2 regions of the Pseudomonas pohangensis genome follow, and region 2 is predicted to be linked to the other one. Evidence: predicted binding sites of a transcription regulator. Region 2 holds the regulator's gene; the other holds the start of a gene.
What was found. The regulator sigma-54, encoded in region 2, starts transcription at its own class of promoters, with help from an activator protein. The targets are predictions, from matches to a motif close to ANTGGCATNNANNTTGCTNT.

Region 1 (14,874 bases), 480 kb from region 2:
GCCGATGGCCTCCTCGATGCTGATGCCGCCTTCTTCATCCTTTTCCAGGGTATTTTTCAGTGCCTCGATGAGAAACCAGACATTGCCCATGCGCGCATCGGCGACCTTGTCGCTGGAAGCGTTCTGGCGCAGCCAGTTTTCGTAATCGATATCCATGATCATGCTGCGCAATACCGCGATCGGCTCGCTCTGCGCACACTGCTGGCGAATCCGGTCCATCCAGGCGGTGAAGCGCGCCAGGCGCTCGCTGTAGCGGTCGTCCAGTTGCGTGCTCAGGCCTGCCTCGCTGCAGGCGCGGTACAGGCTGATCTTGCGTTCGGTCGCGTAATTGCCGAGTTTTTCCAGGGTGGCGGAGCCGATTTCCCGGCGCGGCACATTGATCACCCGCAGAAAGGCATTGTCATCCTCCGGATTGACCAGCAGGCGGAAGTAGGACATCAGATCCTTGACCTCCTGGCGGGCAAAGAAGCTGGTGCCGCCGGACAGCCGGTAGGGAATCTGGTGATGCTGCAACTTCAGCTCCATCAGCTTGGCCTGATAGTTGCCACGATAGAGGATGGCGAAGTCGTTATACGGGCGTTCGCTGCGCAGGTGCTCGGTGAGGATTTCCATGGCCACGCGCTCGCACTCGGCTTCCTCATTGCGGCAGCGGATCACGCGGATTTCGTCGCCGTGGCCCATGTCGCTCCACAGCTGCTTCTCGAAAGCGTGCGGATTATTGGCAATCAGCGTGTTGGCGCATTTGAGAATGCGGCTGGTGGAGCGGTAGTTCTGCTCCAGCATCACCACTTTCAGTGACGGGTAATCCTCCTTGAGCTGCATCAGGTTTTCCGGCCGCGCACCGCGCCAGGCGTAGATCGACTGGTCATCGTCGCCGACCACGGTGAACTGGTTGCGCATGCCGACCAGCAGCTTGACCAGCAAATACTGACTGGTATTGGTGTCCTGATATTCGTCGACCAGCAGGTAGCGTATGCGGTTCTGCCACTTTTCCAGAATGTCCGGATGCTCCTGCAGCAGTTTCACCGGCTGCATGATCAGGTCATCGAAATCCACCGCGTTATAGGCCTTGAGCCGGCGCTGATAGTGCAGGTAGACAATCGCGGCAGTCTGTTCGCGCGGATTGCGCGCCGCAGCCAGCGCCTGTTCGGGCATCACCAGTTCGTTTTTCCAGCTGCCGATCAGGTTTTTCACCTCGTCCACACCGTCATCGCCGGCGTATTCCTTCTGCATGATGTCGCCAAGCAGGGATTTGACATCGGACTCGTCAAAGATCGAAAAACCCGGCTTGTAGCCCAGGCGCACATGCTCCTTGCGGATGATGTTCAGGCCCAGATTGTGAAAGGTGGAAACGGTCAGGCCGCGGCCTTCGCTGCCGCGCAACAGGCTGCCGACGCGCTCCTTCATTTCCCGCGAGGCCTTGTTGGTGAAGGTGACGGCGACAATGTGCTGGGCGCGGATGCCGCAGTGCTGGATCAGGTAGGCGATCTTGCGGGTGATCACACTGGTCTTGCCCGAGCCGGCACCGGCAAGTACCAGCAAGGGGCCGCCGATGTAATGTACGGCTTCCTGTTGGCGGGGATTGAGTCGGGACATGGCTGGAGAATCGCCGGGTTGGTTCGGGGGCGCATTTTAGAGCAGCAAGGGTGACAAAGCACCCGGTCGGAGGGTGTTGTGCGAACAGGTGCGATGCCGTTGGTCGGCTGGTACAGTGCCCAGATCAGAAGCACAAGCGTCAAGGATGCGGCTTTCTGGCCATGCGCAAAACGGGCGTCAAATTATTGTCTATTTTTAATAAACACCCCGTATTGCGAAGATAACTCTATGTTGTATATTGAGATTCAGTCAAAAGTTAAAGTGAATTCTTTAAAGTGACTTCTTAAGTCCTGCCACCCCGGAGATGCCTTGACCAGTCAGAGCGCTGCTCCCCGACTGCTTGTACTTGCCGAAGATGCCTTCTGGGCGGAACGGCTGGGCAATCTGTTGCTCAGTCTGGGGCAGGCGGGGTTGCTGTTTGCGGCCTCCAGCTGGGAGGCCGGCAAGCGTTTCTGTCAGGACGCACCAACTCTGGTTTTTGCGGAGCCCGGCTGCTTGCCGGCGGAGGGCGCCTGTATCTGGCCGCAGGTCCTGTTGCTCGACGCCTCGCCGACGACTGTTCCCGCCCAGGTGCAGGACTGGCTGGCCAGGGATTCGCTGAATGCCGAGGTGTTGCGGCGCTGCCTGATTTCACTGCGCGAGCACTTCAACCACCAGAGCAAGGCTGGCCAGGATGCCCTGACCGGCATCGCCAATCGCCAGTCCTTTCAGGCGCAATTGGCCAAACGTCTGGAGCAGGGTGATAACGGCCAGCTGATTCTCGGCTACCTGGATCTGGACAACTTCAAGCAGGTCAATGCCAGCCTGGGTCAGCTGGGTGGCGACCGGCTGATTCGCCAGGTGGTGTCGCGCCTGCGTGGCAGTTTTGGCCAGGATGCTTTGCTGGCCAGAATCGGCAGCGACGAGTTCGCCATCCTGCTGGAGGCACCGGAAAAGTCTGGCGGATGGCTGGAGGCGCAGGCGGCGAAGGCCGTCGAGGCGCTGGCCGAACCCTTCTGGATTGATGGCGAAAGTCTCCTGCTGGGTTGCAGTCTCGGCCTGGTCCAGGAGCGCGGTCTGGCCGGCCCGGATCTGATGTTCTGGCATGCGCATATCGCCATGCAGCATGCCAAGGCACACAAAGGCTGCACATTTCAGGTCTATGACGAGCAGGTTTACAGCCGCGCCCACAGTCGCGCCGATCAGGAGGCGGAGCTGCGCCTGGCGCTGCGCCGCGACGAACTCGAACTGCATTACCAGCCGCGCCTGAACCTGACCAGCGGCAAAGTGGTCGGGCTGGAAGCGTTAGTGCGCTGGCGGCATCCGGAAAGAGGCCTGCTGCCGCCGCAGGAATTCATACCGCTCGCCGAACAGACCGGGCTGATCGTGCCGCTGGGGTACTGGGTTATTGCTCGCGCCCTGCGTGATGCCGGCTGGTTGCATGCCTGCGGTTTGCCCAGCCTGCACATGGCAATGAACCTGTCTTTCAAGCAGTTCCTCGACAGCCAGCTGCTGCCGACCATGCAGCACCTGATTGCCGGCTCTACCGTCGATGCCAGTTGTCTGGAATTCGAGCTGACGGAAACCGCGATGATGAGTCGCAGCGATTACGTGCTGAAAACCATGCAGACCCTTGGCGAGCTGGGTGCCAGATTTTCCCTGGATGATTTCGGTACCGGCTTCTCCTCGTTCTCGCATCTGGCCAATCTGCCGATTGCCGTGCTCAAGGTGGACAAGACCTTTGTCACCGGCATGGTCGACAGTCCCGAGCAGCGGCAGATGGTCAAGGTAATCATCAATCTGGCCCATTCGCTGGGCCTGGAAGTGGTTGCCGAAGGTGTCGAGACAACCCAGGAACTGGACATGTTGCGCCAGTTCGGTTGCGATCAGGTACAGGGTTATCTGATCAGTCATGCCCTGCCGCTGTCGGACCTGGCGGACTTTCTGATCGCCCGGGATGAGCACGGCGTGCGTCAATTGCGGACGGTGTATTAGGTCGCCGTAGCACCGCCCGGACAGCGTTTGCGGCTATTATCCCGCGTGTGGCGCAATGCATAAGCGTCAACTGTCGTCACTCCGGGGTTTTCTGCATGCGTCGTCGTCTCCTGCCCATCATCATTCTTGGCTGTGCCATCGCCGGGTTCATGTTGCTTAAAGCCACCCGGCCGCTCGCGCCAGAGCTGGAAATTCGTGAGCGTGTCTGGCGTATCGAAGCGCTACCGGCGAGCGCCGTCAGCACGCAACCGACGCTGGTGCTGTACGGGCGCATCGAGGCTCCGGATCAGCTACGTGCTGCTGCACCGGTGAGTGGCCGGGTGCTGCAGGTGAATGTGCGTGACGGCGACCGGGTGGCTGCCGGCGCGGTCCTGGCACAGCTGGACCCGCGGGATTTGCAGCCGCGGGTTGCGCAAGCACGCGCCGATGTCGAGCGCGAACAGATCCGCCACAGCGGCGACCGCAAAGCCATTGCCCAGGAAAAAATCCTCCTGGATCTGGCCGTAACCAAGCAGAGCCGCTTTGAAAAGCTGAAGAATGCCCGACTGGGCGCGGTGAGTGCCTATGACCAGGCCAGCGAGGACGTGGCGCGTATTCGCCTGTCGCTGACCCAGCGCGAACAGTCGATTGCCGAGCACCCTGCGCGTCTGGCGCAACTCCAGGCCAGACTGGAGGAAGCCGAGCGCGATGCGGCGCGCGGCGAGATAGTGGCGCCTTTCGCTGCACGTATCGGCAAGGTCGAAGTCGCTGCCGGCGACCAGGTTCAGGCCGGGCAAACCTTGCTCCGCCTGTATGCCTCGGATGAGCTGTTCCTGCGTGCACGGGTTCCGGCGATCTATGCCGAGGAACTGCGCACCGCTCTGCAGCGGGGCGAAGAGCTCAAGGCCAGTGCCGATTTCGGTGCCGTGACCATTCATGCTGTGCTCGAACGCATCAGCGGCGAGGCGGATGCGCGTGGGGTCGATGTGCTGCTGCGCATCGAAAATGACACCCATTTGCCAGTCGGCGCTTTCGTCAACGCGGTACTCGAGCGTCCGGCAGCAAACGAGGTGTTTGTCGTGCCATTTTCGGCACTGCATGGTGGCGAGCGAATCTATGCGGTGCGCGACGGGCGGCTGGTCGGCACGCGGGTAACCCGTATCGGCGAACGCCGGGAAGGTGATGAAGTGCGCTTGCTGGTGCGTTCGCCCGAGATAGCATCAGGCGAGCTGCTGATGACCACCCACTTGCCGAATGCCATCGATGGGCTGGCGGTCGAGGTGCTGGCGCAATGAAGGCGCAGGGTATCCTGGCGCAACTGACCCGGCACAAAGTGGCCGCCAATGTGCTGATGCTGCTGGCTTTCCTGCTCGGCGGCATCGGCCTGCTGCGGATGAACGTGCAGTTTTTCCCGAGTTTCAATCTGGATGTCATCTCGGTACGGGTGCTCTGGAGTGGCGCGCCAGCCGAAGATGTGGAAGCCGGCATCACCCTGCCGCTGGAAGAAAAGCTCAAGACCGTCGATGGTCTGAAGAAAATGACCTCGACCTCGGCCCAGGGTGTGGCCAGTATCATGCTGGAGCTGCAGGACGGCACCGAGCCCCTGCAGGCGCTGGATCAGGTGCGCCAGCGGGTCGATGAGTTCCGCAACCTGCCACGCGACGCCGAACCTCCCGAGGTGGCCCGCGTCACCCGTTACGAGCCGATTGCCCGTCTGCTGGTGCGCGGCAGCAGTGTCGCGGAATTACGCCCGTGGGTGCGGCGTTTCGAAAGTGAACTGCTGGCCGGCGGTATCGACCAGATAACCATCAGCGGCATGCCGGAAGAGCGAATTGCCATCGAGGTACCTTCTGCCGCCCTGGAGACGCTGGGCATGTCGCTGATCGAGGTGGGTGAGCGGGTCAGCCAGATCGCCCGCGATGTGCCGGCAGGGGTTGCCGGCGCACAGGATGCCGCCCGGGAAATCCGCGGCCTGGAGCAGCGGCGTAATGCTCTGGCGTTTGACAATCTGGCGGTGGTCAGCGATGCCCGCGGACGCATCACTCTGGGAGAAATCGCCAGCATCAGCCGCGAGCCGCGACCGGGCGATCTGGTACTCAGCGAATCCGGCGATGCGGTGGTCGAGATGGCTTTGCAGCGCACCGAAAGCGGGCACTCGCTGAAGTCGGCCCGCATGCTCGAGGAATGGCTGGCGCGTACGCAGCCGACGCTGCCCTCGTCGATCAAGCTGGAAGTGTTCGATGAAAGCTGGCAGCTGATCCGTGATCGTATCCAGCTGCTGATCTACAACGGCTTGTCCGGTCTGCTGGTGGTAGTGCTGGTGCTGTACCTGTTCCTGCCCTCACGCATCGCCTTCTGGGTGACCATGGGTATCCCCACCGCTTTTCTGGCGACCCTCGGGCTGATGTCGATATTCGGTGGCACCATCAATATGGTCAGCCTGCTGGCGCTGATCATGGCGCTGGGCATCATTGTCGATGATGCCATTGTGGTCAGTGAGGAAACCGCCACCTTGCGCAGTAACGGTGCTTCGTCTGACGAGGCCGCGCTGGGCGGTGCGCAGCGCATGCTGATGCCGGTGCTGGCGTCCTCGCTGACCACGGTGGCGGCGTTTATCCCGTTGATGCTGATTGGCGGCACGGTCGGCAACATCATGCGCGATATTCCGTTCGTGATGATCATGGTGATCCTCGCCTCGGTACTCGAATGCTTCATGATTCTGCCGGCCCACCTCAAGCATGCCATGCGCCCGCGTATGGCTGGCGAGCCTTCGCGCCTGCGGCAAAGGATTGATCAGGCGTTCGACCAGTTTCGCGATGGCTGGTTTCGGCGCACGGTCACGCTGGCCATCGAATGGCGTGCGGTAACCGTTGCCATCACGTTGACGACCATGATTCTGGCGATCGGTCTGCTGGCGGGTGGACGGGTCAATTTCTCCTTCTTCCCCACCCCGGAGGGTCAGGTGGTGTATGCCAATGCCACCTTTGTCGCCGGAACCCCGCGGGCCGAGACCGAGCGCCTGCTGGCGAAGCTGGAAGCGGCATTGTTCGAAACCGAGCGGGAGCTGGGCGGTGGCCTGGTGCAAACCGCGGTTTCCCGGCTGGGCGCGATTGTGATTAGCGGCACCGGTACGGCCAGTGGCGGTGATCAGCTGGCGTCGGTCATGGTCGAGCTGGTGCCGCCGGATATCCGCAGTGTGCGCAACGAGCAGTTCCTGGCCACCTGGCGCAGCAAGGTGGCAGCTACTGCCGGGCTGGAGCGGCTGACTTTCAACTCGCGTATCGGTGGCCCGCCGGGTCGTGACCTGAATGTGCGGCTGACCGGAGTGGACGCGCAAGTGCTGAAGGCCGCCGCGCTGGAGCTGTCGGAAACCATGCAGGCGATCAATGGCGTGAGCGACACCGAGGACGATATGCCTTTCGGTCGCGAACAGCTGGTTTATCGCCTGACTCCTGCGGCCGAGGCACTGGGCCTGACCACCGAGAGCCTCGGCCGGCAGCTGCGTGCGGCCTTCGATGGCTATCTGGCGCAGCTGGTGCAGGTCGAACGTGACGAACTGGAAGTGCGCGTACTGTTGCCACGCGATGAGCGTGAGCGCCTGGATGTGTTCGAACGTCTGAGCATCAGCCTGCCCGATCGTCAGTTCGTGCCGCTGACCAGCGTTGCCAGCTGGGAGTCGCGCCAGGGCTGGGAGGCATTGCGTCACGCCGATGGCGAGCTGGCCGTCGAAGTCACCGGCGAGGTCGACGGGGCAAGAACCACGGCCGACCAGATCAAGGCGCAATTGCAGCTTGAAGTGCTGCCGCTACTGGCTGAGAAGTACGGCGTGCAGTACAGCTTTCAGGGCCGTGCGGCGGACCAGCGCGACTCCATGCAGGATATGCAAAGCGGCATGTTGCTGGGCCTGGGCCTGATCTACCTGATTCTGGTCTGGTCGTTTGCCTCCTGGAGCTGGCCGCTGGTAGTGATGTCTGCGATCCCCCTGGGTCTGGCCGGCGCGGTTTTCGGGCACTGGCTGCTGGGGATGAACCTGACCATGTTCTCGCTGTTTGGTCTGTTCGGCCTGTCGGGCATCGTGGTGAACAACTCGCTGATTCTGGTCAGCCTGTCCAATGAGCTGCGGATGCAGGGCGCCAATCTGCACGATGCGCTGATTGGCGCTGCCTGTGGTCGCTTGCGCGCAGTGTTGTTGACCTCGCTGACCACCATCGGCGGGCTGGCGCCGCTGTTGTTCGAGACCTCCCTGCAGGCGCAGTTCCTGATCCCCATGGCCACCTCGATTGCCTTTGGCCTGGGGGTGTCGGCATTGCTGGTGCTGTTCTTTGTGCCGGCGCTGCTGTCCTTGCTGGAAAGCTTCAAGCAATGGTCAGCCGCCCTGCTGGGATTGTCGGCGAAGCCCGCAGAGCAGGAGTGATGAGCACACCGCGCCGGCAACAACAGCCTCAGTCGGGCTGTGTGCTGCCTGGCCGGTACTGCAGGGCTTCGGCCAGATGGCCGCGTTGAATGCTCGCGACACCTTCCAGATCGGCCAGCGTGCGTGACACCTTGAGGATCCGGTGCGCGGCGCGCAGCGACAGCCCCATGCGCTCGCAGGCGTTTTCCAGCCAGAGCTGATCGCTGCTGCCCAGCAAACAATGCTGGCGCAGGCCATCGAGATCGAGAAAGGCATTGGCACAGCCTTGCCGGCTGTATTGCCGCTGGCGCGCTGCGGCCACCCTGGCGGCACCCCGTGTGCTGCTGTCGAGTGCGTCAGGCTGGTGGTTCAGGGTGGTGGTTTCACGGGCAACCGTCAGGTGCAGGTCGATGCGGTCGAGCAAAGGTCCGGACAGCTTGCTGCGGTAACGCTGGATCTGCTCGGTGGTGCAGCGGCAGCGGCCACCGGGGTCGCCCAGATACCCGCAGGGACAGGGATTCATCGCGGCGACCAGCTGGAAGCGCGCCGGGAAACGCACCTTGTCATGGGCGCGGGCGATGACGATCTGGCCGCTTTCCAGCGGTTCGCGCAGCACTTCCAGCACCTTGCGGTCGAATTCGGGCAATTCGTCGAGAAACAGCACCCCCATATGGGCCAGCGTTATTTCGCCAGGCCGTGGTTTGCTGCCGCCGCCAACCAGTGCCGGGCCGGAAGCGCTGTGGTGCGGTTGCCTGAAGGGCCGCTGCGGCCAGCGATCGAGCGGGATGTTGCTGGCCAGTGAGTGAATGGCCGCCACTTCGAGCGCTTCCTGCTCTTCCAGCGGTGGCAACAGTCCCGGCAGGCGACTGGCCAGCAGGGTCTTGCCGGTGCCGGGCGGGCCGCTGAGCAGCAGGTTGTGGGCGCCGGCGGCGGCAATCAGCAACGCGCGCTTGGCCGCCTGCTGGCCCTGCACATCTGCCAGATCGGGATAGGGCTCGCTTAGCCGGGTCAGACCCTGCGGCTGATAGGGCTGGATCGGCGCAGTACCTGCGCAGTGCGCCGCCAGCTGCAGCAGGTGTTCGACGGCCAGAACCTGCAAGCCGGAAGCCAGACAGGCCTCTTCGGCATTTTCCTTCGGCACTACCAGGGTGCGTCCGCAGGTGCGCGCGGCCAATGCGGCAGCCAGTACGCCCTGCACCGGGCGGACTGTGCCGGACAGGGCCAGTTCACCGAGGCATTCGAGCGACTCAAGACTGCTTGCCGGAAGCTGTCCGCTGGCGGCGAGAATGCCCAGGGCTATGGCCAGATCGAAGCGGCCACCATCCTTGGGCAGGTCGGCCGGGGCCAGATTGAGGGTGATACGGCGAGCGGGGAATTCGAAGCCGCAATTGAGGATCGCACTGCGCACGCGGTCCTTGCTTTCCTTGACTGCGGTTTCCGGCAAGCCGACCAGCGTCAGCGCGGGCAGGCCGTTGGCCAGATGCGCCTCGACGGTCACGGACGGTGCTTCCACGCCCACCAGGGCGCGGCTGTTGACGATGGCCAGGGACATGATCACTCCTTGATCGGTCCCGCCCGCAGGAAACTAACTGGCGGGCGGATTAAGCCGGGCTTCCAGCTCGGCAACTTTGGCTTCGAGACTCTCCAGGCGGCTGCGGGTGCGCGCCAGCACGATCATCTGGCTGTCGAACTCATCCCGGCTGACCAGATCCAGCTTGCTGAACGCGCTTTGCAGCAGGGCTTTGAGTTGTGCCTCGATTTCGGCGTGCGGTAATGGCGTCTCGCCGTTGAACAGGCGTGAGGCGTGACCAGCCAGGGAGTCGAGCAGGGCTTTGGGCGGCAGCATGATGGGGGTTCCTTCGCGGTGAACGCCGGCAGTTTAGCATGCAGCCGCAGACGCTGTGGCTGCGAAGAGCTCCGGCACTTTTGCGCAATAAAGGTGCGCAATGAAGCACCAGAATGGTGCGCAGGATATTGCCCAAAGGTGTGCGGAGCCATCTTGGTCTGAAACTATGATATTGAAAAATAACGATTTATTAAAGTTGGCAAGCTATCTGCAATGTTTCCGTCGACGCATGCACAGAGGCAGTTCAAGTGCATCAGAGCTGAAAGTTGATGCCTCCCTTGGAGAGGTTCAAGCCAGCAGTAGCCGGATCAGCTTGGTCCGGACAGTTACAAAAGACGGATACAGCGCATAGACTTGTTGCGGGTTTGTTACCTGGGGCAAGTCCACCAAAAACGGGAGAGAGCTACATGAAGTTAGTCACTGCGATTATCAAGCCGTTCAAACTGGATGACGTACGCGAGTCGTTGTCCGAGATCGGTGTGCAGGGCATTACCGTTACCGAGGTCAAGGGATTTGGTCGGCAGAAAGGCCACACCGAGCTGTATCGCGGTGCGGAATATGTTGTCGACTTCCTGCCAAAAGTGAAGATCGATGTGGCGATAGCCGATGATCAGCTGGATGCGGTCATCGAGGCGATCACCAAGGCAGCCAACACCGGCAAGATCGGTGACGGCAAGATCTTTGTGGTCAATCTGGAACAGGCCATCCGTATTCGTACCGGCGAAACCGGTACCGACGCGGTTTAACCCCCAAACCCCCTAAAGCCCCAGGAGAAACACCATGACTCTGCGCAAAATCGCAGGGCTAGGAGCCCTTTTGTCTTTCGTAATCCCAGGCATGGCCCTGGCTGACGAGGCTGCTCCGGTCCTCAACACGGGCGACACCGCCTGGATGCTGGTCGCTTCACTACTTGTTCTATTCATGACCATTCCCGGTCTGGCACTGTTCTACGGCGGCATGGTGCGTTCGAAGAACCTGCTGTCGGTGCTGATGCAGTGCTTCGCGATTACCTGTCTGATCAGCATTTTGTGGGTGATCTACGGCTACAGCATTGCTTTCGATACCACCGGTATGGAAGCCGGAGTAACCAACTTCAGCTCCTTCATCGGCGGCCTCGACAAGGTTTTCCTCAGCGGTCTGACCGTTGACAGCCTGACCGCACTGGTCCCGGAAAGCGTGTTCGTGGTGTTCCAGATGACCTTCGCCATCATCACTCCGGCGCTGATCGTCGGTGCCTTCGCCGAGCGCATGAAGTTCTCCGCGATGCTGATCTTCATGGCCGTGTGGTTCACCCTGGTCTATGCACCGATTGCCCACATGGTCTGGGCCGGTGACGGTGGCTTGCTGTGGGACTGGGGCGTACTGGACTTTGCCGGTGGCACCGTGGTGCACATCAACGCCGGTATCGCGGGTCTGGTTGCCTGTCTGGTACTGGGCAAGCGCAAGGGCTTCCCGACCACCCCGATGGCACCGCATAACCTCGGTTATACCCTGGTGGGTGCGGCCATGCTCTGGGTCGGCTGGTTCGGTTTCAACGCCGGTTCTGCCCTGGCGGCTAACGGTACTGCGGGTATGGCCATGCTGGTAACCCAGATCGCCACTGCTGCTGCTGCGCTGGGCTGGATGGGCGCCGAGTGGCTGACCCATGGCAAGCCAAGTGCACTGGGTATTGCTTCGGGTGTTGTCGCAGGTCTGGTGGCGATTACCCCGGCAGCCGGTACGGCCGGCCCGATGGGTGCGATCGTGATCGGTCTGGCCTCCGGCGTCATCTGCTTCTTCTGTGCCACCAGCATGAAGCGCAAGCTCGGCTATGACGACTCGCTGGATGCCTTCGGGGTGCATGGTGTTGGCGGTATCGTTGGTGCCTTGCTCACCGGTGTGTTTGCAGCACCGGCCCTGGGCGGCTTTGGTGAAGTGACCGATATCGGCAGCCAGCTGTTCATCCAGTTCAAGGGTGTGGCCTTTACCGTGATCTACACCGGTGTGATTACCTTCGTGATCCTCAAGGTGCTGGACATGCTGATGGGTCTGCGGGTTACCGAGGAAGACGAATCAGTCGGCCTGGACCTGTCCCTGCACAACGAGCGTGGCTACAACATGTAAGGCTTTATCCGGGTCCGGTTTACCCCGGACTCGCTTGAAAAGGGCACCTTCGGGTGCCCTTTGTTTTTTTTGGCGGCGCGCTAGAATGTGCGCCTGTCGCGATGAAGCAAAAATAACCTTGGTGTCGCCCTTGGCCGGCTTGCTTGCCGGTTATCGAGCAGAACCCCGGAATTTCTCCCGGTTGCATTCACTAGGCTGTGCGACTGAGCTATAAATAAACCGCTGTGGCAAGTTTTGAGGTAGAAACATGAGTGACGAAGAGCTCGAGCAGGACGACATCGAAAGTGTGGATGAGGATGATGGCGATGATCTGCCCGCCGATGACAGCGATGTAGATGCCGAAGATGACGATGACGAGGATGACAGCGACATCGCCGAGGCCGCTCCCAGAAGCAAAGGCAAGGCCAAGACCAAGGCGGTCACCGAAGAGGACATGCCTTCATTTGAAGCCAAACAGTCCGAACGTGATGCATTAGCCAAGGCGATGGAAGAGTTCCTTGCGCGTGGTGGCAAGGTGCAGGAAATCGATGCCAATGTGGTCGCTGATCCGCCCAAGAAGCCCGACAGCAAATATGGCAGCCGGCCTATCTGAGCCCTGACCAATAAAAAACCCGCCGATCAAGGCGGGTTTTTTATTGCCTGAGCGGGCGATCAATACGTGGCCGAAAACTAGCAGGCCAGAGCAGGTGCTGATTCAGGCCCGGTCTCGTGAGTCAGCGAAACTCAGGCACTGGCGCCTGCCAGGCGCTCCAGCACTGCGGGCAGCTCGGCCAGGCTGCGGATTTCCGCATGCGCCGGTTGCGCGCCGGTCCATGCCTTGCCCTGGGGGTTGAACCAGACTGCCCGTAATCCGGCGGATAGAGCGCCGGAAATATCATCGCCGGGGTGATCGCCGATATGCACTGCCTGGTGCGCCAGCACGCCGGCAAGCTGCAGTGCTTCGTTGAAGGGTCGCGGGTCGGGCTTGCCGATGCCCAGCTGTTCTGCGCTCAAGGCAAACCGGAAATAATCGGCCAGGCCCAGGCGCCGCACATCGGCATTGCCGTTGGTGATAACGCCAAGGCAGTAGCGGTTGGTCAGGGTTTCCAGCGTTGCATGCACATCGGGGAACAGCTCGACCTGATGGCGGGCCTGCAGGAACACCTGAAAGCCCTGCTCGGCAAGTTGCGCTGCCTGCTGTTCGGCATAACCGGCTTCGCGCAGGGCGATATCCAGAATACGCCGGCGCAGTTCGCTCAGGCGATGGCGCAAATCAGGCTCAAGCTGCATCAGGCGCCGGCGAATTTCCCACAGATGCTCGATGGGTATCGGTCCGAGCAGGGGCGCCTCTGCAGCCAGCCAGTCACGCAGCGCCGCCTCTGCGCCGTGCATGACCGGCGCCACGCTCCACAGCGTGTCATCGAGGTCGAAAGTTACCAGTGCAATGCTCATGGGGTCTCGTCGATCGGTTGCGCGTCATGCGCTGGTGGGTTGCTGGCAGCCTGGCGTCGCGCGCGCGGGTGGGCGCTGTCATAGACCTTGGACAAATGCTGGAAATCCAGATGGGTATAGATCTGCGTCGTCGCGATATCCGCATGGCCGAGCAGTTCCTGCACCGCGCGCAGATCCTGGGAGGACTCGAGCATGTGGCTGGCAAAGCTGTGGCGCAGCATGTGCGGGTGCAGGTGCTGGCCCAGTTCACGGGCGCCGGCCTGGGCTACGCGCAGTTGCACGGCACGCGGACTCAGGCGGCGGCCCTGGCGGCTGATGAATACTGCGCTGTCCGCCGGGTTGGCCGTCTGCCGCAGTGGCAGCCAGTCGCGCAAGGCGCTGACGGCTTTGCGCCCGACCGGCAGCTCGCGGGTTTTCGCGCCTTTGCCGAGCACGCGCACCATGGCGCCAGCCAGGTCGAGTTCCTGCAGGTTAAGGCCGACCAGTTCCGACAGGCGCAGCCCGGAAGAGTAAAACAGTTCGAGTAAGGCCTGATCGCGGCGGGCGAGAAATTCATCCTCAACGCCACCATCGAGCAATTGCTGGGCGCGGTCCGCATCCAGCGCGCGTGGCAATTTGCGCGCACCCTTGGGTGGGCTCAGACCGTCGGCCGGGTCATGCTGACAGAGGCCTTCGCGCAGCAGGTATTTGTACAGGCCGCGCACTGCCGAGAGCAATCGGGCCAGACTGCGTGCGGACTGGCCCTGCTGGTGCAGGCGGGCAATCATGCGCCGCAGGCGGGCAGTGTCCAGCGCTGCCCAGCCGCTCAGGTCGTCTTGCCTGCAGAGCGCCAGTACGCGCTGCAAGTCACGCCGGTAGGCGTCCAGGCTGTGCGCCGATAACTGGCGTTCATTGCGCAGGTGAGCCAGGTAGGAGTCAAGCTGGGTTTGCATGCTGACGAACCTGCAGGTGCGGGACGGCCGGGACGAGCTGCGTAACCTTAGCGCGCCGAGCGTAGTGGCGTGGCAAAGCGCGGCAGCACCCGTGCCAGCACTTCCGCAACATAACCGAGGAACAGGGTGCCGAGGGAGTTTTTGTAGTGCAGCGGATCAGGACTGCCGATCGCCAGCACGCCGTGCAGGCCCTGATGGGCCAGACTCACTACCGCAGCGGAACCAACCTTGGCGCCTTCCTGCTTGCCGAACAGGAAGGTCAGTTCCTGTGGCCGCAGAATACCGCAGACGCTCTTGTTGCCGGATAGCAGGCCGCCAATCGCCTGATGGGCTTCTGCCAGGCTGGCCGAGCGGCCGACCCCGGTGGGGTTGTCGCTGAGCAGGATCAGGCTGACGAAGGGCACCTTGAACTCGTGGCGCAGACTGTCTTCAACGGCGCTGATCACCTCTTCCAGACTGGTCGCATCGAGCATGTCGAGTACCAGGCGGCGGGTCTTGTCGAACAGGCGGTCGTTATCGCGGGCAACGTCCATCAGTTGCGACAGGCGATGACGCATTTCAATGTTGCGTTCACGCAGCAGCTTGACCTGCCGCTCGACCAGCGAGACCGCCGCGCCGGG
Region 2 (14,874 bases):
CGCCAATCTGGGCAATGTGGGTATTTCAGCCCATGCCGATGTGCCCGGGCTGGAAAATGTCAGCGGCAGTATCAGCGGCGACATGGGCCAAGGGGCTTTACGCCTGAATAGCGAGAATTTCGTTCTCGATCTGGCCGAAGTGTTCCCGCAGCCCTGGCAGTACTTCAAAGCCGGCGCCTTGCTGAGCTGGAAGCTGGATGATCAGTCCTTCAACCTGTTCAGTCCGTATATCAAGCTGGAGGGCGACGAAGGGCGGATCGCCGGAGAGCTGAAAATAGCTATCCCGTTTGCCGACGATCAGTTCGCATACATGGACCTGCTGGTCGGCCTGCAGGATGGCAATGCCGCATTTACCAGCAAGTATCTGCCGACTCCGGGCGCTGATTTCACGGCCGAACTGGCCGACTGGCTGAAAACAGCGATTGTCGGCGGGGCGATTGATGAAGGCATTTTCCAGTATCAGGGTACTTTGAGCACTCAGGCGCCGGCCAACTCCAGCACATTGAGTCTGTATTTCAAGCTGCATGATCTCGAACTGGCCTATCAGCCAGGTTGGCCGGCTCTGCAAGAGGCTGCTGGCGAGGTGTTTGTCGGTGACAGCGGCGTGCAGGTCAACGTCAGCTCCGGGAAGGTTCTCGATAGTCAGGTCAGCAATGTGACTGCCAGCGTGCCGCCCGCCGGCAATGGGCAGGTGGCACGTTTGCAGCTGACCGCTGATCTGCAAAGCAATGTCAAAGACGGGCTGGATATCCTGCAGAAGGCGCCACTGGGCACCGAGTCTGTTTTTGCCGGCTGGCAAGGTACGGGCGCGCTGGACGGAAAGCTGTCGCTGGACATACCTCTTGGTGGCACGGCAGCGCCGCTGGTGGTGGTGGACTTCGCAGCCAAAGACGCCCAACTGAGCATCCCCGAGCCGGTACTTGAGCTTTCCGGGATTACCGCCGCGTTTCGTTACAACAGTGCCAGCGGGTTGAGTACGCCGGCCCTCAGGGCGCGGGCTTTCAACCAGCCGGTCAGCGGCAAGATAGTTGCCGAAGGCGCACGCGGCAGAACGCGGACGCGCATTGAGGCTACCAGCAAGATCGCCCTTGCAGATCTGACCAAATGGCTGGATGTGGCTGAAGTAAAACTGCCGGTCAGTGGCACGCTGCCCTATAAGCTCAACGTGATCCTCGACGAGAATAACAGTCAGTTGCAGGTGGACTCGAGCCTGCGGGGCCTGGCGGTTGATTTGCCAGCACCTTTCGGCAAGCGCGCCGATGAGGTGCGCAACAGCAGCTTCAGCATGCCACTGACGGCCAGGGTGCCCACTTACCGGGCAAATTATGCAGGCATGGCCAGCCTGGCGCTGGCCATGCCCGATGGCAAGGCGGATTCGCTGCGTGCGGAACTGGTGCTGGGCGGAGAAACGGCCAATTTGCCCGACAGCCAGGGCTTCTGGCTGCGTGGCCGGGTTGCCGAGCTGGATGCAGAGGCATGGAAAGCGCTGGCTGAGCAGTACTCGGGTACTGCACCGTCAAGCAGTCAGGACATGCTGCGTAGCGTCCACCTGCAAGTTGGTCAGTTCCATGGCTTCGGTATGGAGGCCAGTGATCTCGGGCTGAGCCTGGAACGGGCTGGCAGTGCCTGGCAAATCGGCCTGAACAGTGCAATGGTGGAAGGCGAGGTAACGGTTCCGGATCAGGACGGGCAACCGATTGTGCTGAATTTGCAGCGCCTCAGTCTGCCGGAGCCGCCGACTACCGACGCCGAGGCGATGGCTAAACCCGATGCGCTGGCCGATATTGAGCCGGCCAGTCTGCCACCCCTGGACGTGAAAATAGCCAAAGTCATGCTTGGCAGCGAGGCGCTGGGTGCAAGCTCGTTCAAACTTCGGCCCGTCCCCGGGGGCGTGCAGTTCAACGAGCTGAATATGGATTTCAAGGGCTTGCAGGTGACCGGCACGGCGGGCTGGGACGGTCACAAGGGGGCCACCAGTTCATGGTACAAGGGCCGGCTGCAAGGCACTGATCTGGGCAAGGTGCTGCAGGCCTGGAACTATGCCCCCTCGGTGGAGAGTGAACGCTTTCGGGTGGATGGCGATATACGCTGGCCAGGCTCGCCTGCCTGGCTAGACCTGGCGAGAATGTCCGGCACACTGGATGGCAGCATCCGCAATGGCCGCTTTACCGAGGTGCAAGGGGGCGGCAGCAGTGCCTTGCGTGTATTCGGCTTGTTGAACTTCAGTGCGATTGGCCGGCGTCTGCGCCTGGACTTCTCCGACCTGTTCGGCAAGGGTTTGGCCTTTGACCGCGTTAAGGTATTGCTGGCTGGCGATAACGGCGTGTTCGTTACCCGCAAGCCGCTTGAAGTGAACGGTCCTTCTGTCCAGTTACAGCTCGATGGCACGCTGAACATGGTCCAGCAGAGCATCGATGCCAAGCTCTACGTAACGCTGCCGGTGTCCAATACGGTAGCGCTGGGCGCGTTGCTGGTCGGTGCCCCTGCGGTGGCTGGTGCCATATTTGTTGCCGACAAAGTAGCTGACAAGCTGTTTGGCTTTGGTACTTCCAACCTGACCAAGGTCCAGTATCAGGTCAAGGGTCCGCTGGAAGATCCGAAGATCACATTTTTCAAGCCATGAAAGGTAGAGCGCTGTGGCCATGAACCTGGCTGTAATACAGATGGTCAGTCAGGATCAGGTGGCCGCCAACCTGCTGAGCGCGCGCCGTTTGCTCGAGCAGGCCGCGGAGCAGGGTGCGCAGCTTGCCGTGCTGCCGGAGAATTTTGCCGCCATGGGCTGTCGCGATCTTGCTGCGCTGGCGCGTGCCGAAGGGGCGGGGCAAGGGCCGATCCTGCCATGGCTGACGCAGGCCGCACGTGATCTGGGTTTATGGATAGTCGGCGGAACCTTGCCGTTGCCGCCGGATGCTCAGCCGGATGCCCGCCCCCTGGCCAGCTCCTTGCTGTTTGATGCGCAGGGGCAACGAGTGGCCCGTTACGACAAGCTGCATCTGTTTGATGTCGAGGTGGCAGACAGCCGCGGCCGCTATCGCGAGTCGGATGACTACGTACATGGAGCGCAGGTCGTGGTTGCCGATACACCGGTCGGCCGTATTGGTTTGAGTGTCTGCTACGACCTGCGTTTTCCCGAGTTGTATATGGCGCTGCGCGCGGCCGGTGCCGAGTTGATCAGTGCCCCGGCAGCGTTCACTGCGGTAACCGGTGCCGCCCACTGGGAAGTACTGCTACGTGCGCGCGCCATCGAAACCCAGTGTTACCTGCTGGCTGCCAATCAGGGCGGTAGTCATCCGGGTGGCCGCGAAACCTTCGGCCACTCGTGCCTGATTGATCCGTGGGGTTGTGTGATGGCCGTGCAGCCCCGGGGTGAGGCCGTTCTGCTGGGAACTCGCGACCCCGGGCAGCAAGCCGGAATTCGTCAGAAAATGCCGCTGGCCAGCCAGCGCCGCTTTGCACCACCCGGCAAACCCTTGCCGGTGGCTATGGAGAAACCATGAGTGATTTGTTGTCATCGGTCAGTGAGCATTTGCTGGCCCCGGGCAGTCTGGGTATCCAGCTGTTACCCGAAGTGCTGGGCGAATTGGCCGGCCCCGGAATTGACGCCGCTGACCTGTATTTCCAGAGTCAGGTTTCCGAAACCTGGGCGCTGGAAGACGGCATCGTCAAGGAGGGTAGCTTCAACCTGGATCAGGGTGTCGGCGTACGTGCCCAGTCCGGTGAGAAAACCGGTTTTGCCTACAGCAACAGCATCAGTCGCCAGGCGTTGCGTGATGCATCGCAGGCAGCCCGTTCGATTGCGCGTGCCGGGCAGTCAGGCCGCATAGAGGTGTTGCGGCAGCAGCCGGCAGTGCCCCTGTATCCGGCACAGAATCCGCTGGAGGTCATCAGCCGGGCGGAGAAGGTCGCCTTGCTCAAGCGTATCGATGTGGCTACGCGTGCGCTGGATCCGCGTATCCAGCAGGTCAGTGTCAGTCTCTCGGGGGTCTGGGAGCGCATTCTGGTTGCGTCCAGTGATGGCGATCTGGCTGCAGATGTTCGACCACTGGTGCGATTCAATGTCAGCGTCATCGTCGAGCAGAATGGCCGTCGCGAGCGCGGTAGCCATGGCGGCGGCGGGCGCAGTGATTACCGTTACTTTCTGGAGCCGAACGAGCACCACGAAGAGCGTGCCATGGGCTATGCCCGCGAGGCGTTGCGGCAGGCGCTGGTCAACCTCGAGGCTGTGCCGGCTCCGGCCGGGACGCTGCCGGTGGTACTTGGGCCGGGCTGGTCGGGCGTGTTGCTGCATGAGGCGGTTGGTCACGGCCTGGAAGGTGACTTCAATCGCAAAGGCAGTTCGGCCTACAGCGGGCGTATTGGCGAAAAGGTCGCCTCCGGTCTGTGCACCATTGTTGATGACGGCACCCTGTCCGGACGCCGCGGCTCCCTGAGCGTGGATGATGAGGGCACCCCGACCCAGTGCACCACACTGATCGAGAATGGCGTGCTCAAGGGGTACATGCAGGACAAGCTGAATGCGCGCCTGATGGGCGTGGCGGCGACCGGTAATGGGCGGCGCGAGTCGTATTCCTGCCTGCCGATGCCGCGCATGACCAATACCTACATGCTGGCCGGCGCCAGCGACCCGGCAGAGATCATCGCCTCGGTACAGCGCGGTATCTATTGCGCCAGTCTGGGTGGTGGCCAGGTCGATATCACCAGCGGCAAGTTCGTGTTTTCCACCAGCGAGGCCTACCTGATCGAGAACGGCAGGATTACCACGCCGGTCAAGGGTGCCACGCTGATCGGTAACGGTCCCGAGGCCATGAGCCGGGTGTCGATGGTGGGCAATGATCTGGCGCTGGACAGCGGTGTCGGCACCTGCGGCAAGGATGGCCAGTCGGTACCGGTGGGGGTCGGACAACCAACACTGAAGATCGATGCGATTACCGTGGGCGGGACCGGCGCCTGATGGACGCCGGCAAGTGTCGGGTGATCAGCGCAGGCCGCGTTGTATTTCATCCAGTTCGCGAATGTATTTGAATACCTTGCGCGCGGCTGCCGGCGGCTTGTTGTGAGCCGCTTCGTGCTGGGCGTGGCGGATCAGGCTGCGCATTTGCTGGCGATCGGTTTCCGGGTATTCGCTGACAAAGGCCTCAAGGGTAGAGTCGTCACCGCCGAGCAGGCGATCACGCCAGCGCTCGAGCCCGTGGAAACGCTCGTTGTACTGGCGCGTCGAAGCATCAAGCTGGTCGATCAGCGCGCTGATGGCGTCGACATCGGCATCCCGCATCAGCTTGCCGATGTATTGCATATGCCGTTTGCGGGCAATATGCGCCTTGTGTTTGGGGGCATCGGCCAGAGCTTTTTGCAGGGGCTCGGTGAGTGGCAGCTTGGCCAGCAGATCCGGTTTGAGCGTGGTCAGGCGCTCGCCCAGATCCTGCAGGGCGTGCAGTTCACGCTTTACCTGGGATTTACTCTTCTCCTCGGAGAAGTCATCGAATTGTTCAGACATGCGGCGTATCCGGAAGAAAACGTCGTCATGATAACCACTCGGGAGCCGCTTGTCCGGCTCCTGCCGAGTGTTGCATAGGGATGGAGTGAGAAATGAGTGCGGTAGACATTGTAGGGCCGGAAGCTCTGCCCAGATTGCAGGAGCAGGTTGAGCAGATTCTCGCCGAAGCGCGCCGGCAGGGTGCCAGTGCCTGTGAAGTGGCGGTCTCGGTGGAGCAGGGGTTGTCGACCACGGTGCGCCAGCGCGAGGTGGAGACGGTCGAGTTCAATCGTGACCAGGGCTTCGGTATCACCCTGTATAGCGGCCAGCGCAAAGGTTCGGCCAGCACCTCTGCCACCGGCCCCGAGGCCATTCGTGAAACGGTGGCCGCAGCGCTGGCCATTGCCGAACATGCTTCGGAAGACGAGTTTGCCGGTCTGGCTGATGCCGGCCTGATGGCCGGGCAGCTGGCGGAACTCGATTTGTATCATCCATGGGCCATCAGTCCGGAGCAGTCGATTGAACTTGCGCTGGAGTGTGAGGAAAGCGCTTTTGCCGCCGATTCACGTATCAGCAACGCCGATGGCACTTCGCTGAGCTCCCATCGTGGCTGCCGTGTTTACGGCAACAGCCACGGCTTTGTCGGCAGTTATGCCAGTACGCGGCACAGCCTGAGCTGCGTGATGATTGCCGAACTGGGCGGGCAGATGCAGCGCGATTACTGGTATGACGTCAATCGCCGGGGCGAGGCACTGGCCAGTGCTGCGAGTATCGGCCAACGCGCCGCGCAGCGTACCGTCGCCAGACTCGGCGCGCGCTCGGTGCCCACCTGCGAGGTGCCGGTATTGTTTTCGGCAGAGCTGGCAGGCGGTTTGTTCGGCCACTTTCTGGCGGCGGTTTCGGGTGGCAATCTGTACCGCAAGGCGTCCTTTCTGGAAGGCTCCCTTGGCCAGCAGCTGTTTCCGCAGTGGCTGAGCCTGCATGAGAATCCCCATCTGCTGCAGGGGCTGGCCAGTGCCAGCTTTGATGGTGATGGTCTGGCCACCTATGCCAAACCCTTTGTGCAGGCGGGCGAGGTGGTTTCCTATGTGCTGGGTACCTATTCCGGGCGCAAGCTGGGATTGCCCAGCACGGCAAATGCCGGTGGCGTGCATAACCTGCTGGTCACTCACAGCGCGGAAGATCAGGACGCCCTGATCAAACGCATGGGCCGTGGCCTGCTGGTCACCGAGCTGATGGGCCAGGGGCTGAATTTGGTGACGGGTGATTACTCCCGCGGTGCTGGCGGGTTCTGGATCGAGAATGGCCAGATCCAGTATCCGGTTCAGGAGGTCACCATTGCCGGCAATCTGCGCGACATGTTCAGGCAGATTGTGGCCGTTGGCAGCGATCTGGAAATGCGCAGCAATATCCGCAGTGGATCGGTGTTGATTGAGCGGATGACCGTTGCTGGTAGCTGATGCGGGGCGTCAGGGCTTGAGGCGAGCGCCTATTCGCCTTCGTCAAAGTAATTGTTGATCAGATCGACGAGGCCCTGCATGGCCTCGGCTTCCTGTTCACCATCGCTCTGCAGGTGGATGCTGGTGCCCTTGCTGGCGGCCAGCATCATCACCGACATGATGCTTTTGCCATCGACCAGGCTTTCCGGGCTGCGCCCAACTCTTATCTGACAGGGATATTGGCCGGCAACGCCAACGAACTTGGCCGCCGCCCGCGCATGCAGGCCGAGTTTGTTGATGATGGTGATTTCACAGTAAAGCATTGCCTGGTACTGTTCCCTAGGCCAGGTCGCGGTGGCGAACCTGAATGTTCTTCAAACCGGGTTTCAGGGCTGCGCAGAGCCGCTCAGCCAGATATACCGAACGATGGTGGCCGCCGGTGCAGCCAATGGCAATGGTTACATAAGAACGATTGCTGGCGGCGAAGCGCGGCAGCCATTTGTTCAGATAGGCATAAATATCGTCGAACATTTCATTGACATCGGCTTGAGCACCCAGGTATTCGGCGACTTCCTGGTCCTTGCCGGACAAATTGCGCAAGTCGGATTTCCAGTAAGGATTGGGCAGGCAGCGCACATCGAAGACCACGTCAGCATCCACCGGCATACCACGCTTGAAGCCGAAGGACTCTACCAGAAAGGCGGTTCCGGGCTCGGGCTTGTTGAGCAGGCGCAACTTGATGCTGTCGCGCAGTTGATAGAGGTTCAGGTGTGTGGTGTCGAGCCGCAGGTCGGCCAGGTCGGCGATCGGTCCGAGCAGCTTGGTTTCATCCTGAATGGCTTCTGCCAGCGAGCGGCTGTCGGAGGTCAGCGGATGTCGTCGGCGGGTTTCCGAGAAACGCTTGAGCAAGGTGTCATCATCGCTGTCCAGATAGACCACGTCACACTGGATATGCCGGCTACGCACTTCAGCCAGCAGTTCAGGGAATCGTTCGAGTTGACTGGGCAGGTTGCGGGCGTCGATCGACACCGCGACCTGGGGTTGCATAAGGTCAATATTCAGCAGCGCGCGTTCTGCCAGATCGGTAAGCAGACCGGCCGGCAGATTGTCGATGCAGTAGAAGCCACTGTCTTCGAGTACGTCCAGAGCGGTGCTTTTCCCCGAGCCGGAACGGCCGCTTACGATGACCAGACGCATGGATGAGCTCCCTATTGAGTGCTTTGTGCATCCAGAACCAGCTGGAAAAGCCGGTCACTGCTCTGGGCCTGGCGCAGGCTCTCGCGAACCTCGCTACGGTTAAGCATGCTGGCTATCTGTCGCAGCAGTTCAAGGTGTGCGTCCGTCGCTTCCTCGGGAACCAGCAAGACAAACAGCAGGTCTACCGGCGCTCCGTCGATGGCGTCGAAGTCGACTGCGCTTTCCAGATGCAGAACGGCACAAATCGGCGTGTTGCAGCCGGCCAGCCGGCAGTGCGGTATGGCAATGCCATTGCCGAAACCGGTTGAGCCGAGTTTTTCGCGCGCAATCAGGCTTTCGAAAATGCTCTGGCTATCCAGATCGGGAAGTTCGCGCACAACCAGACTGGCAATCTGCTCGAGAACGCGTTTTTTGCTGCCACCCGGCACGTTAACCAGACAACGGCCGGGGGTCAGGATTTGCTCAATTAGGATCATGGGGGATGGGTACGTGATTATCGGGTGGTGACGCCGTGCTTGTGGTCAAGCTGCTTTTCTTTGTGCTTGATCAGCTGGCGATCCAGTTTGTCGGTCAGCAGGTCAATGGCTGCGTACATGTCTTCATGCTCGGCATTGGCGACTACTTCACGACCTGCCACATGCAGGGTAGCTTCAACCTGTTGTTTGAGCTTCTCGACCTGCATGATTACTTGTACGTTGGTGATTTTGTCGAAATGGCGTTCAAGTTTGCCAAGTTTTTCACCGACATATTCACGCATGGCGTCGGTTACATCCAGCTGATGTCCACTGATGTTCACTTGCATACTGCATTCTCCTTGTTGCCGTGTATGAGCGACAGGTTACTGCACCTGTCACCGGGACACTGTTGTTGCGGATCAAGCCTTTTTACATTAAGCGTTTGCGTTCACTGGAGGAGGCAATGCCGAGGGATTCCCGATATTTGGCAACGGTCCGGCGTGCTACCTGGATGCCTTGTGCCTCAAGTAGACCTGCAATTTTGCTGTCACTCAACGGCTTTTTCTGACTTTCCGCAGCTACCAGCTTCTTGATTATGGCGCGGATTGCCGTGGACGAGCATTCGCCGCCCTCAGCCGTGCTTACGTGGCTTGAGAAAAAGTATTTCAGCTCATAAATGCCCCGCGGGGTGTGCATGAACTTTTGCGTGGTGACACGGGAAATGGTCGATTCGTGCATGCCAACGGCTTCGGCTATGTCATGCAGGATCAGCGGTTTCATGGCTTCAGCACCGTACTCGAGAAAGCCGCGCTGGTGCTCGACAATCTGCGTGGCAACCTTGAGCAGGGTTTCATTGCGACTGAGCAGGCTTTTGATGAACCAGCGGGCTTCCTGTAACTGGTTGCGCATAAAGGTATTGTCCGAGCTGGCGTCGGCGCGGCGAACAAAGCTGGCGTACTGCGGGTTTACCCGCAGGCGGGGCACGGACTCCTGGTTGAGTTCGACCAGCCAGCGGCCATTGTGCTTGTGTACCAGTACATCGGGGATCACATATTCCGCTTCAGTGGATTCGATCTGCGAGCCTGGCCGCGGATTGAGGCTTTGAATCAGGGCAATGATCGGCCGCAGGTCGCCTTCCTTGATCTTCATCCTGCGCATCAACTGGGTGTAGTCACGATTGCCGAGCAGTGCGAGAAAATCACTGACCAGACGCTGCGCCTCGCTGCGCCAGGGCATTGTCTCGGGCAACTGGCGCAACTGGATCAGCAGGCATTCGCGCAGGTCCCGCGAGCCGCAACCAACCGGATCAAAAAGCTGAATTCGGTGCAGGACGGCTTCCAGTTCATCCAGTTCGATGTCGAGTTCCGGGTCGAAAGCCTGCAGGATTTCCTCGAGTGATTCTTCCAGATAGCCATCGTTGCTGATGCAGTCGACCAGCGTTACGGCAATCAACTGGTCGGTTTCTGACATCTGGGTCAGATTGAGCTGCCAGAGCAGATGGCTTTGCAGGCTTTCACCGGCAGAGGTCCGCGCGGTGAAATCCCATTCTTCAGAGTCGTTGCTGGGCAGGCTGCTGGCGCTGGTCTGGTAAATGTCCTCCCAGGCAGTATCTACCGGCAGTTCGCCAGGAATACGCTCGGTCCATTCGCCCTCATCGAAGCGCTCGGTATTTTCCGTCGCGCTGTCGTAGCTGGCTTCCTGGCTGGGAGCAGTTGTGGCGGTTTCGGTGTTCTCGCCGTCGTCAGCCAGCGGATCGTCATTGTCGAAGTCCTCGCCTTCTTCCTGACGCTCCAGCATGGGGTTGGAGTCGAGGGCCTCCTGAATTTCCTGCTGCAGATCCAGCGTCGAAAGCTGGAGCAACCGGATCGCCTGTTGCAGCTGCGGTGTCATCGTCAGCTGCTGGCCCATTTTTAGGACTAGCGAGTGTTTCATGACTTGGAAAAATTCACCTTTTTCAACTGGCGGATACCCGCCATCAGGTTCGGGGCGCCAAGGCCGTGGGACAGGGCAAAGTATATGCCGGCAGCCGGTTACTTTCCTCCGCGGTGCGGAGGCTCACGGGAGTGCCGGCGTCTATAGACGGAACTCTTGTCCGAGATAGACATCCTTGACCAGCTGATCGGCAAGAATGCTTTCTGCGTCACCTTCGGCGATCAGCTGGCCGTCGTTGACGATGTAGGCAATCTCGCAGATGTCCAGGGTGTCTCGGACATTGTGGTCGGTGATCAATACACCAATGCCCTTGGCTTTGAGGTGGTGAATGATCTGTTTGATGTCGCCTACCGAGATCGGATCGACACCGGCAAAAGGCTCATCCAGCAGTATGAACTTGGGCGAGGTAGCCAGCGCCCGGGCAATTTCCGCCCGCCGCCGCTCGCCTCCGGACAGACTCATGCCCAGAGTGTCGCGAATATGGTGAATGTGGAATTCTTCAAGCAGGTTTTCCAGTGCCAGTTGGCGGCCGGCGCGATCCAGATCCTTGCGCGTTTCAAGGATGCTCATGATGTTGTCGGCCACGCTCAGCTTGCGGAAGATCGAGGCTTCCTGGGGCAGATAGCCGACCCCGGCCCGTGCACGACCATGCATCGGCAGGTGGCTGATATTCAGGTCGTCAATCAATACCCGGCCCTGATCCGCCTGAACCAGGCCGACAATCATGTAAAAGCAGGTGGTTTTACCGGCACCGTTGGGTCCGAGCAGTCCGACGATCTGGCCGCTGTCGATTGACAGGCTGACATCGCGCACAACCTGGCGGCCCTTATAGCTTTTTGCCAGATGCTGGGCTTTCAGAGTAGCCATTACGGTGCCTTCTGTTCCGGTTTTTTCTTGGGCAGGATAACCATGTCGATACGTGGTTGCGGCGTGCTGATCGAGGTCTTCCCGGCTCTGCCGGCGTTGACGATCTGGCGCCTGGTGTCATAGACAATCTTTTCGCCCTTGAAGGTGTTGCCTTCCTGAATGACTTTCGCCTGATCAATCAGCACGATGCGTTCAGTCGGCGCGAAATACTGGATGGTCTTGCCGTATGCCTTGACCAGGGACTTGTCTGTTTCCGGCTGCTGCTCGTAATAGGCGGGCTCGCCAACGGCGGTAAATACATCGATATCACCCTGTTTGTTCTGGGTGATGGTGACCTGATTGCCGGTGATTTTCAGGGTGCCCTGGGTAATTACCACCGAGCCCCGGTAGATCGCCACGCCCTGCTTGTCGTCGAGCTCTGCGCTGTCGGCCTGCACCCGGATCGGCTGATCCCGGTCGCTAGGTAACGCCATTGCCAGACTGCTGAACATACTGCCCAGGCCAATGAGTGCTAAGGGGAGAAATTTAACGAACCTCATGCTGGCCTCTTACATTGGAGAGCAGGAGCATCCTGCCTTCATTCAGATACGCTTTCATGCCATTGGCCGTGGTCACACCATTGGCGGCTTCGATTTTAACGGCCTGACTGGTCTCGGCATATTCTTTGTCAGGAAATACGGTCATGCGGCTGCTGGTCAGCAGGGTTTTACGATTTTTGGCATCGGTGCGCTGCACCCTGACGTCGTCAATCAACTCTACCTGTTCCCCTGAAGGCGCCACTTCGCCCCGCTTGCTTTGCACATGCCATGGTGGCTCGTCTGCGCGATACACGAGCAGATCAGGCAGATCCAGCAAGGTGATGTCGGTTGCCTTGACGTGCTCAAGCTTGCTGGCGGTTATCCGGTAGGACAGGGTGCCGTCAGCTTTGAATTGCCGAGTGTGCGGATTGTCGACGAAAAAGTCGATGGAAGTGTCGGGGGTGGTATCCATTTGTATTTCGTCGAAACTTTCCGGACGCACGTTCCAGTAGCCAAGCGCAATCAGCAATGCTGCGATGGGCAGGAAGATCAGGGCTTGGCGAAAGCGGTTCGACATAATCAGGGTGGCTCTACAGGTAGGCGGCTTGCGCGTGATCAAGATTACCTTGTGCGCGCATGATCAGCTCGCAAAATTCTCGTGCTGCTCCTTCGCCGCCGCGCGCCAGGGTTACGCCATGGGCGTTATCGCGGACAAAGCGGTCGGCGCTGGCAACCGCCATGCCCAGACCAACCCGGCGCATGACCGGCAGATCCGGCAGGTCATCACCCAGATAGGCGACCTGCGCATAGCTCAGCTGTAGTTTGGCCAGCAGCTCATCCAGTACCACCAGCTTGTCTTCGCGGCCCTGGTACAGGTGCTGGATACCCAGGTTCTGTGCGCGGCGCTCGACCACCGGGGTTTTCCGTCCGGAGATGATTGCGGTACAGACGCCGGAAGCGATGAGCATTTTTATGCCGTGGCCGTCCAGAGTATTGAAGGTCTTGAACTCGCTGCCGTCAGCAAGAAAATACAATTTGCCATCGGTCAGTACGCCATCCACATCAAAAATCGCCAGTTTCACGTCGAGTGCGCGTTGCAGCAGTTGCTCGTGCATTTACATTACTCCGGCGCGAAGCAGGTCGTGCATGTTGAGGGCGCCAACCGGGCGGTCGTCGGCGTCGACGACAACCAGTGAGTTTATTTTGTTGTCTTCCATGATCTTCAGCGCCTCGGCGGCGAGCATCTCGGCGCGGGCAGTTTTGCCGTGGCTGGTCATCACGCTGTCGATGCTGGCGTTGCGTACGTCGATGCCCCGGTCGAGGGTGCGGCGCAGATCGCCATCGGTAAAGACCCCGGCCAGCCGGCCGTCCGCTTCCAGCACAACGGTCATGCCCAGCCCCTTGCGGGTCATCTCCAGCAACGCATCTCGCAGCAAGGTGCCGCGGGCTACTTGTGGCAGGGCATCACCGGCATGCATGACATTTTCCACCTTGAGCAGCAACCTGCGGCCGAGGGCGCCGCCCGGATGGGAAAACGCGAAATCTTCGGCAGTGAAGCCGCGCGCTTCCAGCAGGGCGATTGCCAGCGCATCGCCAAGCACCAGCGAGGCGGTGGTGGACGAGGTGGGTGCAAGATTCAGCGGGCAGGCTTCATGCGCTACCCGTGCATCCAGATTGGCTTGCGCTGCCTGGGCCAGCGGCGAATCCGGATTCCCGGTCATGCTGATTAACTGGATGCCCAGCCGCTTGATCAGCGGCAGCAAGGTGATAATTTCGGCGGTAGAGCCGGAGTTGGATAGCGCCAGCACCACGTCATCGCGGGTAATCATGCCCATGTCGCCGTGACTGGCCTCGGCGGGGTGAACAAAAAAAGCCGGCGTTCCGGTGCTGGCAAGGGTGGCGGCAATCTTGTTGCCGATATGCCCGGATTTGCCCATGCCAACCACCACAACCCTGCCGCGGCACGCCAGCAGTAATTCGCAAGCGCGCACGAAATCGGCGTTGATACGCTCGAACAGCGCTTCAATTGCTTCCAGTTCGAGGCGAACAGTTCGCTGGGCAGACTGAATCAGGGCGGTGGACTGGGTCATGGGAGAGGTGCGCATCAGGTCGAAGACGAAAGATTATAACGGTATTACGCAGATACCTCACGCGCCGGACCGTTGCTGCGTTTTTTTGCTGAACGCTAATCTATGGCCATGCAACGTCCCGGATGTTTTGGGATGCGGCGAGGTCAATGATATATTGCGCCGCTTGTTCGGCGGTCTGGTTGAATTGGGCTGTGCCTTGGCAGAATTGATTCCGGCTGCCGTTCTCAAGGAGTGGAAAGATGAGTGCCGAAAGTGAAAACGCAGTCGAGCTGAGGGGGGTGACCTTCAAGCGCGGTTCGCGTGCCATCTTTGAAAATATCGATATTGTTATTCCGCGGGGCAAGGTTACTGCCATCATGGGCCCCTCGGGTTGCGGGAAAACGACTTTGCTGCGCCTGATCGGCGCGCAATTGATGCCCAGTAGTGGTGGCGTCTGGGTCAATGGCGTGAATTTGCCCGCGCTTTCGCGTATCGAACTTTTCGATATGCGCAAACAGATGGGCGTGCTGTTTCAGAGCGGTGCATTGTTCACGGATCTGGATGTGTTCGAGAACGTGGCCTTTCCTTTGCGCGTGCACACCAAGCTGCCGGAGGAGATCATTCGTGACATCGTTCTGATGAAACTGCAGGCAGTCGGTCTGCGCGGTGCCATTGATCTGATGCCGGATGAGCTTTCCGGAGGCATGAAGCGTCGGGTAGCACTGGCCCGCGCGATTGCACTGGATCCGCAGATACTCATGTATGACGAGCCTTTTGTAGGTCAGGACCCTATCGCCATGGGTGTGCTGGTACGAATGATTCGTCTGCTCAATGATGCGCTGGGCATTACCAGCATCGTGGTCTCCCATGACCTTGCCGAAACGGCGAGCATTGCGGACTACATCTATGTGGTGGGCGATGCCA

Region 1: glnK (P-II family nitrogen regulator) is a predicted target of sigma-54. The motif match lies at 9,984-10,003, and genes of this name have one in related genera.

Annotation. Positions count from the first base shown of each region.
Region 1 covers NZ_LT629785.1:3,701,522-3,716,395, forward strand. Annotated here, with positions in the region: gene rep (DNA helicase Rep) at 1-1,596, opposite strand, end outside; gene BLT89_RS17210 (putative bifunctional diguanylate cyclase/phosphodiesterase) at 1,906-3,570, shown strand; gene BLT89_RS17215 (efflux RND transporter periplasmic adaptor subunit) at 3,666-4,844, shown strand; gene BLT89_RS17220 (efflux RND transporter permease subunit) at 4,841-7,963, shown strand; gene BLT89_RS17225 (YifB family Mg chelatase-like AAA ATPase) at 7,992-9,494, opposite strand; gene BLT89_RS17230 (accessory factor UbiK family protein) at 9,528-9,788, opposite strand; gene glnK (P-II family nitrogen regulator) at 10,196-10,534, shown strand; gene BLT89_RS17240 (ammonium transporter) at 10,569-11,891, shown strand; gene sutA (transcriptional regulator SutA) at 12,139-12,483, shown strand; gene BLT89_RS17250 (HAD family hydrolase) at 12,615-13,322, opposite strand; gene xerC (tyrosine recombinase XerC) at 13,319-14,254, opposite strand; gene BLT89_RS17260 (DUF484 family protein) at 14,302-14,874, opposite strand, start outside.
Region 2 covers NZ_LT629785.1:414,083-428,956, forward strand. Annotated here, with positions in the region: gene BLT89_RS02005 (YhdP family protein) at 1-2,623, shown strand, start outside; gene BLT89_RS02010 (carbon-nitrogen hydrolase family protein) at 2,643-3,497, shown strand; gene tldD (metalloprotease TldD) at 3,494-4,951, shown strand; gene yjgA (ribosome biogenesis factor YjgA) at 4,976-5,494, opposite strand; gene pmbA (metalloprotease PmbA) at 5,587-6,933, shown strand; gene BLT89_RS02030 (HPr family phosphocarrier protein) at 6,963-7,235, opposite strand; gene rapZ (RNase adapter RapZ) at 7,252-8,109, opposite strand; gene ptsN (PTS IIA-like nitrogen regulatory protein PtsN) at 8,121-8,585, opposite strand; gene hpf (ribosome hibernation-promoting factor, HPF/YfiA family) at 8,603-8,911, opposite strand; gene BLT89_RS02050 (RNA polymerase factor sigma-54) at 8,994-10,496, opposite strand; gene lptB (LPS export ABC transporter ATP-binding protein) at 10,638-11,363, opposite strand; gene lptA (lipopolysaccharide transport periplasmic protein LptA) at 11,363-11,902, opposite strand; gene lptC (LPS export ABC transporter periplasmic protein LptC) at 11,889-12,458, opposite strand; gene BLT89_RS02070 (KdsC family phosphatase) at 12,472-12,996, opposite strand; gene BLT89_RS02075 (KpsF/GutQ family sugar-phosphate isomerase) at 12,997-13,971, opposite strand; gene BLT89_RS02080 (ATP-binding cassette domain-containing protein) at 14,211-14,874, shown strand, end outside.